2 regions of the Paenibacillus sp. FSL R5-0744 genome follow, and region 1 is predicted to be linked to the other one. Evidence: predicted binding sites of a transcription regulator. Region 1 holds the regulator's gene; the other holds the start of a gene.
What was found. The regulator Rex, encoded in region 1, represses fermentation and respiration genes when NADH is low (regulators of the CRP and FNR family bind a similar motif). The targets are predictions, from matches to a motif close to TTGTGAAATATTTCACAA.
Positions count from the first base shown of each region.

Region 2: the regulator Rex is predicted to act here: its motif matches at 2,181-2,198, upstream of MKY19_RS02035 (flavocytochrome c).

Region 1 covers NZ_CP150228.1:4,705,883-4,713,304, reverse strand. Annotated here, with positions in the region: gene dinG (ATP-dependent DNA helicase DinG) at 1-1,603, shown strand, start outside; gene MKY19_RS20800 (redox-sensing transcriptional repressor Rex) at 1,735-2,388, shown strand; gene MKY19_RS20795 (amidohydrolase) at 2,375-3,676, shown strand; gene MKY19_RS20790 (DUF5590 domain-containing protein) at 3,846-4,364, shown strand; gene MKY19_RS20785 (hypothetical protein) at 4,773-5,315, shown strand; gene MKY19_RS20780 (AAA family ATPase) at 5,308-6,810, shown strand; gene MKY19_RS20775 (3-hydroxyacyl-CoA dehydrogenase NAD-binding domain-containing protein) at 6,944-7,422, shown strand, end outside.
Region 2 covers NZ_CP150228.1:451,493-458,914, forward strand. Annotated here, with positions in the region: gene nhaC (Na+/H+ antiporter NhaC) at 29-1,516, shown strand; gene MKY19_RS02030 (RidA family protein) at 1,540-1,920, shown strand; gene MKY19_RS02035 (flavocytochrome c) at 2,214-3,764, shown strand; gene MKY19_RS02040 (ABC transporter ATP-binding protein) at 3,879-4,721, opposite strand; gene MKY19_RS02045 (ABC transporter permease) at 4,738-5,499, opposite strand; gene MKY19_RS02050 (MTH1187 family thiamine-binding protein) at 5,496-5,789, opposite strand; gene MKY19_RS02055 (hypothetical protein) at 5,854-5,994, opposite strand; gene MKY19_RS02060 (ABC transporter substrate-binding protein) at 6,056-7,105, opposite strand; TPP riboswitch at 7,266-7,376, opposite strand.

The sequences.
Region 1 (7,422 bases):
GTGTCCTTGGTTCCGTAAGTGTTATTATCATCGGGCTAAGCATGAAGCTGGTATTGCAGACGTGGTCATTACGAACCACTCTAAGCTTTTCGCAGATGTTAAGGCTGGGCATCAACTACTTCCGGCTTATGAACATCTTGTAATAGATGAGGCCCATCATCTGGAGGACGTGGCTGGCAAGCATTTAGGCATGCATATGAAGCATTTCACGGTGGCACATACACTATCGCGTCTTTATAAGGATAGTCGAAATGGCCAACTTCCTACACTTCGCCAAATGCTTCAGTCATCAGGCAGTGAGGAAGCTTCTGAATGGAGCGGAGTGATCGATAGAATCTATCCGGATCTTCTTACCGTAAAAGAAACCTGGGATCTGCTTAGTGATAAACTATTCAGCCTCTTGCCGGAACGCAGCGATGCAGCGGCGGGAGAAGCTGGCCAGTTAGTCATGCGGCTACTTCCTACCCGTAAACCGAAAGATTGGGATGAATTGGTTGCTTTAGAGAATACTATGAATCTGACATTAAGCGAAATTATCCGTAAAGGTGATAAAATGCTTAATGAGATGCGAGATCAAGAAGGTCAATCTTCCTCAGATAGCCTAGTTACCGATATTAGCGGCTTATTTAAGGATTTAGCTTCTATACGTGAGCAAGTACGGTTTTTTATGGGATTAAATGATGAGAATGTAGTATATTGGCTGGAGGCGAATGGAAATTATCGCAGTAAATCGCTACAGCTGTATGCCGTTCCTGTTGATGTTAGTACTCAGCTTAAGGAGCTGTTTTTCGACAAGAAGAAAAGTATCGTACTAACTTCGGCGACACTCTCTGTGGATAAATCTTTCCAGTTTATGATTGATAATCTCGGACTTAATGAAGCTGCGGAAGAGGGGCGTCTGATGACATCACTCCTGCCTTCTCCCTTTAAGTATCGGGAGCAGGCGCTGTTAGTTATTCCGCGGGATTTCCCAAGTGTGAAGGGGAGTGTAGGCGATGCCCGATTTGTCGATACACTCGTACAGTCACTAGCAGAAGCAGCTATTACAACACGTGGGCGGATGCTTGTCCTGTTTACTTCTTACAAGATGCTACGCCAGGTTTACGATCCTCTGAAAGAGGCTCTAGCCTCACAAGAGATCACGGTATTAGGTCAAGGCGTGGAGGGGGGCAGCCGTAGCAAGCTGATCCGCCGTTTTCAGGACAGTGCAGCTTCTGTACTGTTAGGAACAAGCAGCTTTTGGGAGGGTGTAGATATTCCAGGTGAAGCATTAACATGCTTGGCCATCGTGAGACTCCCATTTCAACCGCCAAACCACCCCCTAGCGGAAGCGAAGTCTGAGTTATTACAAGCCCAGAAAAAGAATCCGTTCATGAAGTTGTCTGTTCCTCAGGCGGTTATTCGCTTCAAGCAAGGATTTGGGAGGCTGGTACGGACAGCGCAAGATCGGGGTATTGTTATTGTGTATGACACAAGGGTGATCGAATCTCACTATGGGAAGTATTTCCTCTATTCGTTGCCTGGCCCGAAAATGGAGCATATGCTTACGGATCAAATGGTTCCTCGTATAGCGGAGTGGTTGGAAGACGGAGGCGTTTCTTGAAAAGAACGTCATCGATCTTATTAATCACTCTACAAGGAAGGGCGGTATAAGAATACCGCTCTTCCTTGAGACGAGGTGCAGATATTTCGATAGGATTTGAACAGAATATCACTTAAATTAGGAGGTAAATTATGAAATCGGATAAAATATCAGAAGCCGTTGTTCGCAGACTTCCTGTGTACTTGCGTTTCTTGAATGATCTCCAGAAACGTGAAATATTAACCGTTTCCTCACAAGAACTAGGACAAAAACTTGATTTGAATCCTGCTCAAATTCGTAAAGATTTAGCTTATTTTGGAGACTTTGGTAGAAAAGGTATCGGGTATGACGTAACTTATCTTATTGAAAAAATCCGTCATATTCTGAAGCTGGATCAACAATTGAATGTGGCTTTAGTAGGTGCTGGTAACCTTGGACATGCATTATCTAATTACAATGCTTATCTGAAAGATACTATGAAGATTACCGCTATATTTGACTCCTATGCACCTAAGGTAGGGCGGAAAATCAACTCTCTTACCGTTCAACCGATGGAGGAGCTTGGTCAGACGGTTCGTGAGCAAGGTATTCGAATTGGGATCATTACTGTGCCTGATTCAGAAGCGCAGAATGTAGCAGATATTCTCATTGAGTCTGGCATTGAGGCGATTTTGAATTTTGCACCAGTGATTCTAAAAACACCATCGAATATCCGTGTTCATGCTGCCGATTTTACAACGGATTTGCAAAGCCTTGCTTATTATTTGAAAGACGGAAAGGAAGAAAGCGGAAATGAAGAGCAGTAAAACGATTATTAAGGGCGGGCGTTTTCTTATTCCGGGAACGGATGAGCCGGTTCTGAGCGGATATATGACTATTGAAGATGATTTGATCACTTACATAGGAAAAGAAGAACCTTTAATGGAAGATGATGTGCAAGTTGTTGATGGCAGTCGTCTGCTGTTTATGCCAGGTCTGGTAAACACACATGGCCATGCCGCAATGTCATTGCTTCGTGGTTATGGAGATGATTTAGCACTTCAGGTGTGGCTTCAAGAGAAGATGTGGCCGATGGAAGCGAAATTCACTGGAGAAGATGTATACTGGGGAACCTCCTTGTCGGTACTGGAAATGCTAAAAGGTGGTACTACAACCTTCTTGGATATGTATGATCATATGGATCGAGTAGCAGAGGTAGTCGAATTATCAGGCATCCGTTCCGTACTGATGAGAGGCGTAATCGGATTATGCCCAGAGGAAGTACAAAATCACAAGCTTGCGGAAGCGATTTCTTTTGCACGAAATTGGCATGGTAAGGCTGATGGTAGAATTACGACGATGATCTCGCCACACGCCCCATATACTTGCCCACCGGACTTCTTTGTTAAGTTTGTACAAGCGGCACATGATTTGGATTTACCGATGCATACCCATATGTCCGAGACCAAACGCGAAGTGGAGCAGAATGTGGTGGATTACGGACTTCGGCCTGTAGCGCATTTAGAGAAGCTTGGAATGTTCACACGTCCGTCTATTGTTGCACATGGCGTTCATTTGAATGATGAAGAGATCGAGATACTGGCTCGTCATGATGTAGGCGTGTCTCATAACCCAGGAAGTAATCTGAAACTGGCTAGTGGAGTGGCTCGGGTTACGGATCTTCTAAAGGCTGGTGTGAAGGTGTCACTGGGTACAGATGGTGCGGCAAGCAATAATAACCTGGATATGTTTGAAGAGATGCGTCTTGCAGCCCTCATCCATAAAGGTGTAAGTGGTGATCCGACGGCTGTCCCAGCTCCGGAAGCGCTGCGTATAGCTACAGAGTATGGCGCAAAGTCTATCTTTTTAAATGATGTGGGTAGACTCGCTGTTGGCATGAAAGCGGACTTTATCGCGATTGATATAGACCAGCCGCATTTGCTACCACACACAGATCTGTTGTCTCATGCTGTATACTCTGCCAGCGCCAAGGACGTTGAGCATGTATGGGTGAATGGTAAACAGGTTGTAAAACATGGAGAATGTGTAACGCTAGATGAGGAAGCAATCCGTCGTAAGGCGCAAGAATTATTTGATGGACTGCTTAAACGATAGTCTAAGATCATAACGAATAACTGAAAGGCTGTGACTTTCTGCGATTGCAAAGTTACAGCCTTTTGTGTTTCTGATCATTAGATCATTGAATTGGATATGAAACTTTGGATAAACACACAGGTGTGTTATATAATCAAAAAAGATATATTACTAGAAAGGGAGCTGTACCTTGAAGAAAAGGAAAAAATGGATCCTCCTGGGGTCAGTTCTGATTCTGCTCCTTCTGTTCGGACTTATCCAGTTCTATGCTTATATTATGAAAGATCAATGGAACGAGCGAGATATCGCTAAGGATGTCGCTAAAACCAGTGCTGGTCTGACAGAGGTAACCAAAGCGCAGAAATCCGTGTGGGATGATAATGCGGTGTACTGGGTCTTAACAGGGAAGAATGAAGCCGGGACCGAGTTGATGGTTTGGGTACGTTTTACTGTAGACGGGAAGTTTGCTGAAGGAACCGACGCAGTATATGCTGAAGAACTAAGTAAAGGGACCTCTGAAGCGAAAATGCGTAGCCTTATAAAAGCCGATCTTCCGGACATCAGCATTGAGCGGTTGTTGCCAGGAGTATATAACGGGGAGTATGCTTGGCAGCTTTTTTATAAACAAAGCGGTCGATATTATTATCAATTTTATCGGTTCTCAGATGGGGCTCGAATGGGTGAAGGTTACAGTTTACCTAGCCGCTAAATTAAACAAAAGCATTATAGGAGAAACAAGCGGACCATTTATGGTTCGCTTGTTTTTTAAAATGACATATTATTTGATATACTATAAGTACACGAATTGTGATATACTATAAGAGTAGTTTTTATGTATTGGTATTTAAAGATTCATACGAAAAAAGGTCTGTTAGTTAAGAGTAACAGCCCTTTTTTTGTCGAATTAAATCAATAAATTTAATAAAATGGAAAGAATTAAAAAATAAAATTTTAAATATCTTCACACTTTTTTTCAATATAGTATATACACCTGTGATATACTACTGTTTGTAATTAGAACAGTGTTAGTAGAACGTCAGGCTCTGATGAGCTCTTAGCAGCTATGACTTTGGATCATTCTGTTTACATTTTTTCATCTTTGAGAGGAGGACGTTTCTTGAAATTACGTCTTGTACCTGTACTGATAACGTCTCTACTGTCGGCTATGCTATTATTCGGAGGATTCTTTTTATATCGTCAGTTTGCTTTACAGGAACCGCTCCAAAAGATTGTAACCGGATTTGAGGGAGTAAATACTTCACATATTAGTATTAACCGCGATGAGGTCACTTTGAAACTTGATTTGCAGCCGGGCACGAATTTACGTGATCTAGTATCGTATGTATCCAAAGAAGGAAAATCAGTGATTGAAGGACGTAAACTTAAACTCGATGTGGAGCAAAATTCAAGTGAACTATTGGATGATTACTGGGATAAAGCGATGTTCTCTGTAGCTGAAGCCATGGAGAGCCGTAAATATACGATTATACCTACAGAACTTGATAGATTGAAACAGCAAAATACGGAATTTAAAGATGTGATAGCATCTACTGATATCGACGACAACAATGTGTACGTAAGCTTGAGTAATGGAAAAGAAAGCAAATTTATTATTTTGCCGCGAAAACCTGCGACCTTGGGGGTATGGAATAATGCCTAAGTACCTTAAAGAAATTTTACTCGGATTTATTCCTGTGCTGTTTATTTTCATGGCTTTTTTAGGTATTAATATATTCCCGATTGTTATAGCAGCTGGAATGCTTACTGCATTACTTATAATTGCTCATTTGCGTGGCGGGCTTACGGTGAACGCTGGTGCGGGGAAGAAACGCCAGAAGGAAGGGCCTTCAAAGCTCACTTTTGAAGAAATTGGTGGGCAAGACAATGCGAAGCAAGAGCTTCGTGAGGCACTCGATTTTTTGATCCGGCACGAGGAGATTAGTAAATTTGGGATTCGTCCTTTGAAAGGGATTCTGCTCACTGGCCCTCCAGGAACAGGTAAGACCCTTATGGCCAGAGCAGCAGCGCATTATACAAACTCCGTATTCGTAGCTGCATCAGGTAGTGAATTTGTAGAAATGTATGTTGGTGTCGGGGCTGGTCGGATCCGCGATTTGTTCAAGGATGCTCGTAACCGTGCTGTTAAGGAGAACAAACAAAGTGCCATTATTTTTATTGATGAAATTGACGTTATTGGCGGTAAGCGCGAAGGCGGTCAGCAACGTGAATATGATCAGACCTTAAATCAGCTATTGACCGAGATGGATGGTATTTATAATAACGAAACTCCGCGTATTTTGCTGGTAGCTGCAACAAACCGGAAAGAAATGCTTGATTCAGCATTGTTACGTCCTGGACGCTTCGACCGTCATATTCAAGTGGACATGCCTGACAAAAAGGGCCGCAAATCGATTCTCGAATTGCATGCGAAGAATAAGCCTCTTCATACAGAGGTGAGTCTCGACAAAATCGCTGAAGAAGCCTATGGCTTTTCCGGTGCTCAGCTTGAAAGTGTCATGAATGAGGCTGCGATTTATATGATGCGTGAGGACTTGACGAAAGTTGAGCAGCGGCATCTGTCGATGGCGATTGACAAGGTAATGATGGGTGAAAAAACGGATAGAGAAACAAATAATGAAGAGAAAAAGAGAGTCGCCATTCATGAATTGGGACATGCCATCATGGCAGAGCTCCTTCGTCCCGGAAGCGTTAGTCAGGTTACGCTGACTCCGCGTGGGCAAGCCCTTGGTTATGTGCGACATAATCCTCAGCAAGAGCAGTATTTGTACACCAAAGATTATCTCGAAGATCAGATTATGATTGCACTTGGTGGAGCAGCTGCTGAAGAAATGTATTATGGTGGACGAAGCACAGGTTCACGGGGTGATTTCGATCAGGCGCTGAATATTGTGGAAACGATGATGAAGTCAGGTTTAACTTCGCTGGGTATCGCTAAGCTGGAAATGGTTACCACTGAAGAGCTTATGAAGGAAAATAGTAAGATATTGGATGGGCTGATGACGCGCACTCGTGAGCACCTTGAAAAGCAACGAAATGTATTTGATTACTCTCTTGACATTTTAATGAAGGAAGAAGTACTCTCTGGAGAGCAATTTCGATGTCAATTTCGTGACAGCGTCCTTTTACCAGCATAAATATTTATGCTGGTTATTTTTTTTTACTTTTCAGGCATGCTAAGATATCATTATATGTCGGGCTTTATAAATTTTTGCGACAGACAAGGTACAATACAAAAGTATAGATACCTGAAAGGATGGAGACTTTTTTATGAATTTCAAAAAAATAGGTGTCATCGGCGGTGGCACAATGGGACAAGGTATTGCTGAAATGTTAGCAGCCAAAGGCCTGGATGTATTACTAGTGGAGAAAACCGCGGAGAAACTGGACTACTCTTACGAAATGATCGAGACAAGTCTAGATAAGCAACTGGAGAAATGGGCGATCACTCAAGCTGAGAAGAAGCTGATTCTTAGCCGTATTCAAAAAGTGACACATTTCGCGGAGCTCAGCTCTTGTGACATGGTTATCGAAACCATTGTTGAGGATTTGGAAGAAAAGAAAAAGATTTTGAATCAATTGGATCAAGTATGCCCGAACCACATTATTCTTGCCAGCAATACATCAACACTTAGCTTGACTGAACTTGCAAGTTCTACGATGTATCCGGAACGCGTGATCGGAATGCATTTCATATATCCTGTAGCTAAAGTGGATCTTGTAGAAATCGTACGTGGTCTGAAAACTTC
Region 2 (7,422 bases), 2.6 Mb from region 1:
CAGATCCGTATCAAGGGGGAGAATAATCATGTCCAAATCAGAAACACCAAGAGTCAAGAAACAGCCGACGATGTTCTTAGCGCTATTGCCGATTATTACGATGATTGTGTTACTTAGTTTAGGGTATGTGTTGTTTGAATTACCACCAGAACCACTTATTATTACCTCAGCGGTTGTTGCTGGTATTATCGCGATTATTCTTGGTTATAGCTATAACGACATACTAGAATCTATCGCTGGTAAGATCGCGAAGACGATGCCTGCCATTCTTATTCTGATCATGGTTGGTTTTATGATTGGGGCATGGATGGTTGGTGGAACGATTCCGATGATGATTTACTATGGATTGAAAATTATTAGTCCACAATTTCTGCTTATTACCGCATTTATTGCGACAGCTGCCGTTTCGCTTTGTACGGGCACATCTTGGGGGTCAGCGGGAACGATCGGGGTTGCTTTCATGGGTGTTGGCGCGGGTATGGATTCAAACCTGGCAGCAGTGGCTGGTGCTGTAGTTGCAGGTGCTTATTTTGGTGATAAATTGTCACCGCTTTCAGACACAACTAATATTGCGGCGTTAGCAACAGGTGTCAATCTATATGAGCATATTGGACATTTATTGTATACCACAATTCCTTCCTTTATTGTCGCAAGCGTTGTTTTTATTATCACAGGCCTAAACACAGATGCCGCAGGTGCTATTGTTCCGGAGAAGGTTGGAACAATTATGGGATCGTTGAATACCATTTATGACTTTAATCTGCTGCTTATAGTACCCGTTTTAATCATCTTGTATGGTTCAATCACGAAGAAACCGACAATACCGGTCATGCTGATTTCTTCTATGTTCGCTATGGCTAACGCACTTGTATTCCAGGGATTTACTTTGAATGATGTCGTATCTTCTGTTGTTAATGGATTTAATATTTCTATGGTTCAAGTAGCTGGGTTTGATTCTGCCAACGTTATTGAAGATGTACCCCGTCTTCTAAATCGTGGCGGAATGAACTCCATGATGGGTACACTTCTCATTTGCTTCTGTGCAATCACGTTCGCTGGAACCATATCTCTGACGAAGTCCTTGGAATTGATTGTTAATAAGCTTTTGAAGTTCGTCCATTCCACAGGTTCAATGATCGTAGCAACAATTGTTACAGGTCTTACGATGATCGGAGTTACAAGTAATGGTCAGGTATCCATCTTAATGCCAGGTGAAATGCTGCGTGAAGCATATATCCGTCGGGGCTTGCATCCGAAGAACTTGGGACGTACCATCGAGGATTCAGCGGCGATTACCGAGCCTATTCTGCCTTGGACAGCTGCAGGTGCTTATATGGCGGGTACGCTGGGTGTTGCAACGCTAGATTATTTACCTTGGGCTGTTCTCTGTTGGACAGGAATAATCTTTGCGACGATATGGGGCTTCACGGGATTCGGTATCGCAAAGCTAACGCCAGAGCAACAGGCAGAAATGCTAAAGGAATATGACGGTAACACTAATGAACAAGCTGGATAAAGGAGTCTTTTAAAATGACAAATATGCATAAAGAAACTGTAATAACAACGGATGCACCAGGTGCAATTGGACCCTACTCTCAAGCTGTAAAGCTTGGGAATGTCCTATATACTTCAGGACAACTCGGACTAGACCCGGTTAAGGGGACTTTTCCTGCTACGGTTGAGGAACAGACGGAACGGTCGTTGCTGAATGTCAAAGCCATACTGGAAGCGGCGGGTACAAGCATGGATCAGGTAATAAAGACGACCGTTTTCCTAAAGGATATGAATGATTTTCTTAAGGTGAATGAGATTTATGGAAGGTTTTTTGCTCAGCCATACCCTGCTCGCAGCGCTGTTGAAGTAGCACGTCTGCCTAAGGATGGGCTCGTAGAAATTGAAGTTATAGCTTATATACCATAAGTGATCCAGTAGCGCTCAAATTACGGGTTACTTTAGAATTTCAGATAGTTAAGCCTGCACACCCTGTATGGAAAAAGGATTAGAAAATAAGGCAGATGGCCGCCCTGAAAAGGGTGGCTTTTTTTGAGTAGTAAGCTGCGGAAATATTGAAAGCAAGAATTTTTATGAAAATTTAAATGAAAATATTCATGGAAATGTAACAGTAACCATAACTAATTACATAAAAAACTTCCCAAAACAGCATCTTTGCGTTATTATAAATGTGAAAACATTCACAAAGGGGCGTTATAAAGATGAAGAAGACAACAAGTACTGCTCTCATTCTCATTCTCTCTGTCATGCTCGTAATCGCAGGCTGCGGTAACAGTAATAGCAACAGCGCAGGTAATAGTAATGGCAACGAGAACAAAAGTAAGGTAAATGAGACGGCCAAAAATGATAAAGCTGAAGCCGTATCAGGTGCATCAGAAGCTAGTTACACACCACTGGATCAATTAAAAGATAATTATGATATCGTTATTGTTGGTGCTGGTGGTGCAGGAATGTCTGCTGCACTGGAAGCTAAGGCCAAAGGCTTGAACCCTGTTATTTTAGAAAAAATGCCGGTTGCAGGTGGGAATACAAGTAAATCCTCCTCAGGAATGAACGCTTCCCAAACGAAATTTCAAAAAGAGCAAAGCATTGAAGATAGCAATGATAAGTTTTATGAAGAGACACTAAAGGGCGGCCATGATACGAACGATAAAGAGATGCTTCGTTTCTTCGTTGACAATTCCGCAAGTGCAATCGATTGGTTGGATTCGATCGGAATCAAGCTGAACAATATTACAATCACAGGCGGCATGAGCGAAAAACGTACCCACCGTCCAGAAGACGGCTCTGCGGTAGGCCAATACCTTGTCAAAGGATTGGTTAGAAACGTACAAGAAAAAGAAATTCCACTGTTTGTGAACGCGGATGTTAAAGAAATTACTCAAAAAGACGGTAAGGCTAACGGCGTCAAAGTACTCTTTAACCAAGCTGATGAAAAAACCATTACAGCGAAGGCAGTGGTTGTAACAACAGGTGGTTTTGGATCCAACATGGATATGATATCAAAAGTTAGACCTGATCTGGAAGGATACGTAACGACTAACCAAATCGGCAGTACCGGCGACGGAATCAAGATGATTGAGGCACTTGGCGGAACGACCGTTGATATGGATCAAATCCAGGTTCACCCAACAGTTCAACAAGAAAAATCTTATCTGATCGGGGAAGCTGTACGCGGCGAAGGTTCTATCCTCGTAAATAGCGAAGGCACACGGTTCGTAAACGAATTGACTACACGTGATAAAGTTACCGAAGCGATCAATGCACTTCCTGAAAAAGCGGCTACGCTTGTCTTTGATTCCGGTGTCAAATCACGCGTGAAAGCAATTGAACAATATGACAAAATGGGCTTCGTGATCCAAGCGGATACCATCGAAGCATTGGCGAAAGAAATCGGTGTTCCAGCCGATAAGCTAAAAGCGACACTTGATACTTGGAACAGCGCGGTAAAGAACAAGAACGATGCTGAATTCGGCAGAACAACAGGGATGGACAACGATTTGTCCGCGGGTCCTTACTACGCTATTAAGATCGCTCCAGGGATTCATTACACCATGGGCGGCGTGAAGATCAATACGAACACAGAAGTATTAAATAAAGACGGCGCTGCTATTCCTGGCTTGTATGCGGCTGGTGAAGTTACAGGTGGATTGCACGGTCAAAACCGGATCGGCGGTAACTCTGTAGCAGAAATCATTATTTTCGGCCGTCAAGCAGGGATTAAATCTGCTGAGTTTGTACAAGCACAATAAGATTTAACTGCTATTCTGGTTAAAACAAAAGAACCGCTTGGGCTAATTGAAGCCCGGGCGGTTCTTTGTTTAATCTCTCGTTTAAAGTGAGTGGAGTGACCTTTATTCAAAAAGCTACTTCTCGCTTTTAGCTTGTTCTTCTCGCATCCACTGTGACAGCTGGCGTTTGAGTTTAAGGAATTCCGGGGAATCCGTAATCTCATCGCGGCGTGGCCGTGGAAATGGCACATCAACAGTATGTAGGATGGAGCCGGGGCGACCCGAGAATACATAAATACGATTCGAGAGCAGCAACGCTTCTTCGATGTTATGGGTAATGAATAGCACGGAGCGGCGATTCTCCTCCCACAGCTCCAGCAGCCAGCGCTGCATTTCACTGCGAGTTAGTGCATCCAATGCGCTGAAAGGTTCATCGAGCAGCATCAACTCCTGCGGAGCCAGCAATGCTCTGAGAAAAGCAGCACGCTGCTGCATCCCACCAGACAGCATATGCGGATAAGCCTGTTCGAATCCATTCAAGCCAACCTTGGCGAGCCACTGGCGCGCTTCTTCACGAGCTCCATCCTGCAGAGCGCCTTTGATTTCTCCGGCTAGCAGTACATTATCTTCAATCGTTCGCCAAGGAAAAAGCGCAGGCTGCTGCGGCATATAACTGATTTCACCACGTTGACCTGTAACGACCTTGCCGTTCATGCTTATCGTTCCTGCATCAGGCATCACTAGTCCGCCGATCATATGGAATAAGGTGCTTTTTCCGCAGCCGGAAGGACCGACGATCGAAACGAACTCTTGCTGCTCTACCTTAAGAGAGACGTTGTTAAGCACGTTCGTCTCGCGGCGACGATGGGTGAAGGACTTGGAGATGCCGCTTACTTCAAGAGCAGGTGGTGCAGTATGAGCTTCAGGAGAGCTTATGATTTCAGTTGTTCTTTGCTCTATTTGCGTCGCTTGAGACATACAGGCATCTTCCTTTCTATGAGTTACGGCGCGGTTTCCAGCGAACTAACCATTTTTCGAGCAAGGCAATAATCGCAAAAAGCACAAGACTAAGGAGCACAATAATAACAATAGCGACAAACATCCGATCTGTACGGTAAGCCGATTTTTGCAGGAGCATATAATAGCCAATCCCTTTATCCGCGCCAATCCACTCAGCGACCACGGCTCCCATAACCGCATAAGTAGCTGATATTTTCACACCGGAAAATAGTGCCGGGATAGAAGACGGAAGCTCCAGCTTGGTGAAGATTTGCCACTTGCTTGCACCCGCCATTTTCATATAATTCATCATGACCTGATCACTTTGAGACAAGCCGCCCATTGCAGCGACAGCTACCGGGAAGAAGCATACCAGTGTAATCAGCACGATTTTGGGCAAAAGGCCGAAGCCAAACCAGATGATAAGCAGTGGTCCGAGTGCGATAGAGGGAACATTTTGACTCAGAATAATGAGTGGATAAAAAGCCCGTCTAGCCCAAGGTAAAAGATGCAGAAGTAGAGCGACGATCAAGCCTACACCTGTACCAATAGGAAAACCGATTAATGTGAGTCGGAGCGTAGCCATCGTATGAGCCCAGAGACCTGAGGCATTACTGGTCGATTCGCGTGCAATATCAGCAGGACTCGGCAGAATCCAGGATTCGATATGGAATAGAGAAACAGATAACTGCCATACGGTTAAAAAGAAGACGACCGCCACAAGGGGCGGCCATATTAGCTTCCAGGTCGATCTCACGGCCGATATTTCTCCGTCAATTTATCCATGCTGATTCCGTTAGGGTTATGAGCGATTTTGATTTGGGAGATCACGCTTGGACTACCTGCTTCGATCAGTGCTTCCTGCATTTGACGTACAACCTCCAGGAGCTCGCTCAGTTCACCTTCCATAGTAGTTTCCAGTGGATTCACCTGATGTTTAACGCCGGATTTTTGAATAACTTCAATCGCTTTATCTACGTATGGGATGGAGTCCTCATTGTTTGGAGTCTTAGGAATTACTTGAATGCTTAATAGTGTGTTAGCCACAATAATCAATCCTCTCAAATTGTATAGGTAAGTTCAAAAAGCCAACTTTGATAACGAAGTGTTTTCAGGAAGCAGATTCGACGTCGAATCTTGAACGAACTTGGGAAGTCCGGTACTCACGTAGCACATCACTACGCTCCGTTCCTCCTTCCTCAAGTAACGTCCAACCTTCTTGGTTCTGAAAGCTGACTTTTTGAACTCTCATTGAAATAGGTAAGTTCAAAAAGCCAACTTTGATAACGAAGTGTTTCATTTATTATTGTTATTTACTCCGCCGGTAAAAAATCATTCGTGAATGCACTAGCTGCATCCAGCGGTTTGTCCAGCAGCTTCAAATCATACATCCAGTCGCCGTAATTCTGCCAGACCTCGGTTTTTTGCTCTCCCCAGCGTGGGGCGTCGTCCTTATATTTCGGGCTAAGCCATTTTTGGCTAGCTAGGACAAGCTCGGCATCAAGGTCAGGCACAGCCTTGGATAATGTAGAGGCAGCCTCTTCTGGATGATCAATCGCATATTGATAACCCTTCGATGTGGCTTTCAGGAAAGCCTTCACCAAATCTGGATTCTCAGAAATCTGCTTCTCACTCGTGGTCAGCACAGGGGTGTAATAATCGAGCTGAGGCGCATAATCCTTCAAGTAGAGCATATCCAGAGGCTCACCACGCAGTTCGGCTTCAATACCGGTCCAAGCGTAGAAGATCCAAGCGAAATCAATGTCACGTTTGACTGCAGTAAAATAGTCAGCTTCACCAATACTGATTAGCTTCACCTTTTTCACATCGCCACCAACAGGGTCCATGATCGCCTTCATGGCTGCTTCCTCAGCGGGAGAGCCCCAACCTCCGTAAGTTTTACCCTCAAAATCTTTTGGTGATTTAATATTGCGATCCACTGGAGCGGCGAATCCCGAAGTATTATGCTGAATAATGGCTGCAATCGAGACAAGGGGAACGCCTTGTAGACGAGCTAGAGTCAATCCTTCCTGAGCGCTGATTCCAAAAGCAGCTTCGCCAGAGGTAACCATCGTATCAGAACCCGCTGCGCCAGGTTGAACGATTTCTACATCCAGACCTTCTTCCGCGTAATAACCAAGATCCTTGGCTACGTATAGACCGGTGTGGTTCGTATTCGGTGTCCAATCCAGTGCAACCTTAACTTTGGTAAGCTCTTTTGGAGCATTTGATCCGGTCGCTGCATTCGATTCCGCAGCATTTCCTTTGTTTCCGGCTGTACTCCCATTGTTGCTGCCGCATCCGGCAATCGCAAGAATGAGCATACAGGTGAGGCTAAGCATAAGTACTTTTTTGACTTGCATGTCTTCTTCTCTCCTTTAAGGTTGCCAGATCCCGTCATCCAACATGAACCATAAAGTGTAGTATGTACATTTCTTCTACATCTTTTGTGATCTACACAAAAAAAGCGCCCCGAGTGATCGGGACGCTGGCTTGGCGCAAGGTTAGTAAAGGTCACAGGGACCAAAACCAATTGGCGATTCCTACGCTGGCATTATCCAGATCAGGTATAAGGGTCAGTATCTTGTGGGATACAATCTCAGCCGGCCAATTCCAGCACCCCTGGTTCTATGAAGTTAACGGGTATTTCTCGCTTAAACGCTAATCGTCTTTATAAGGA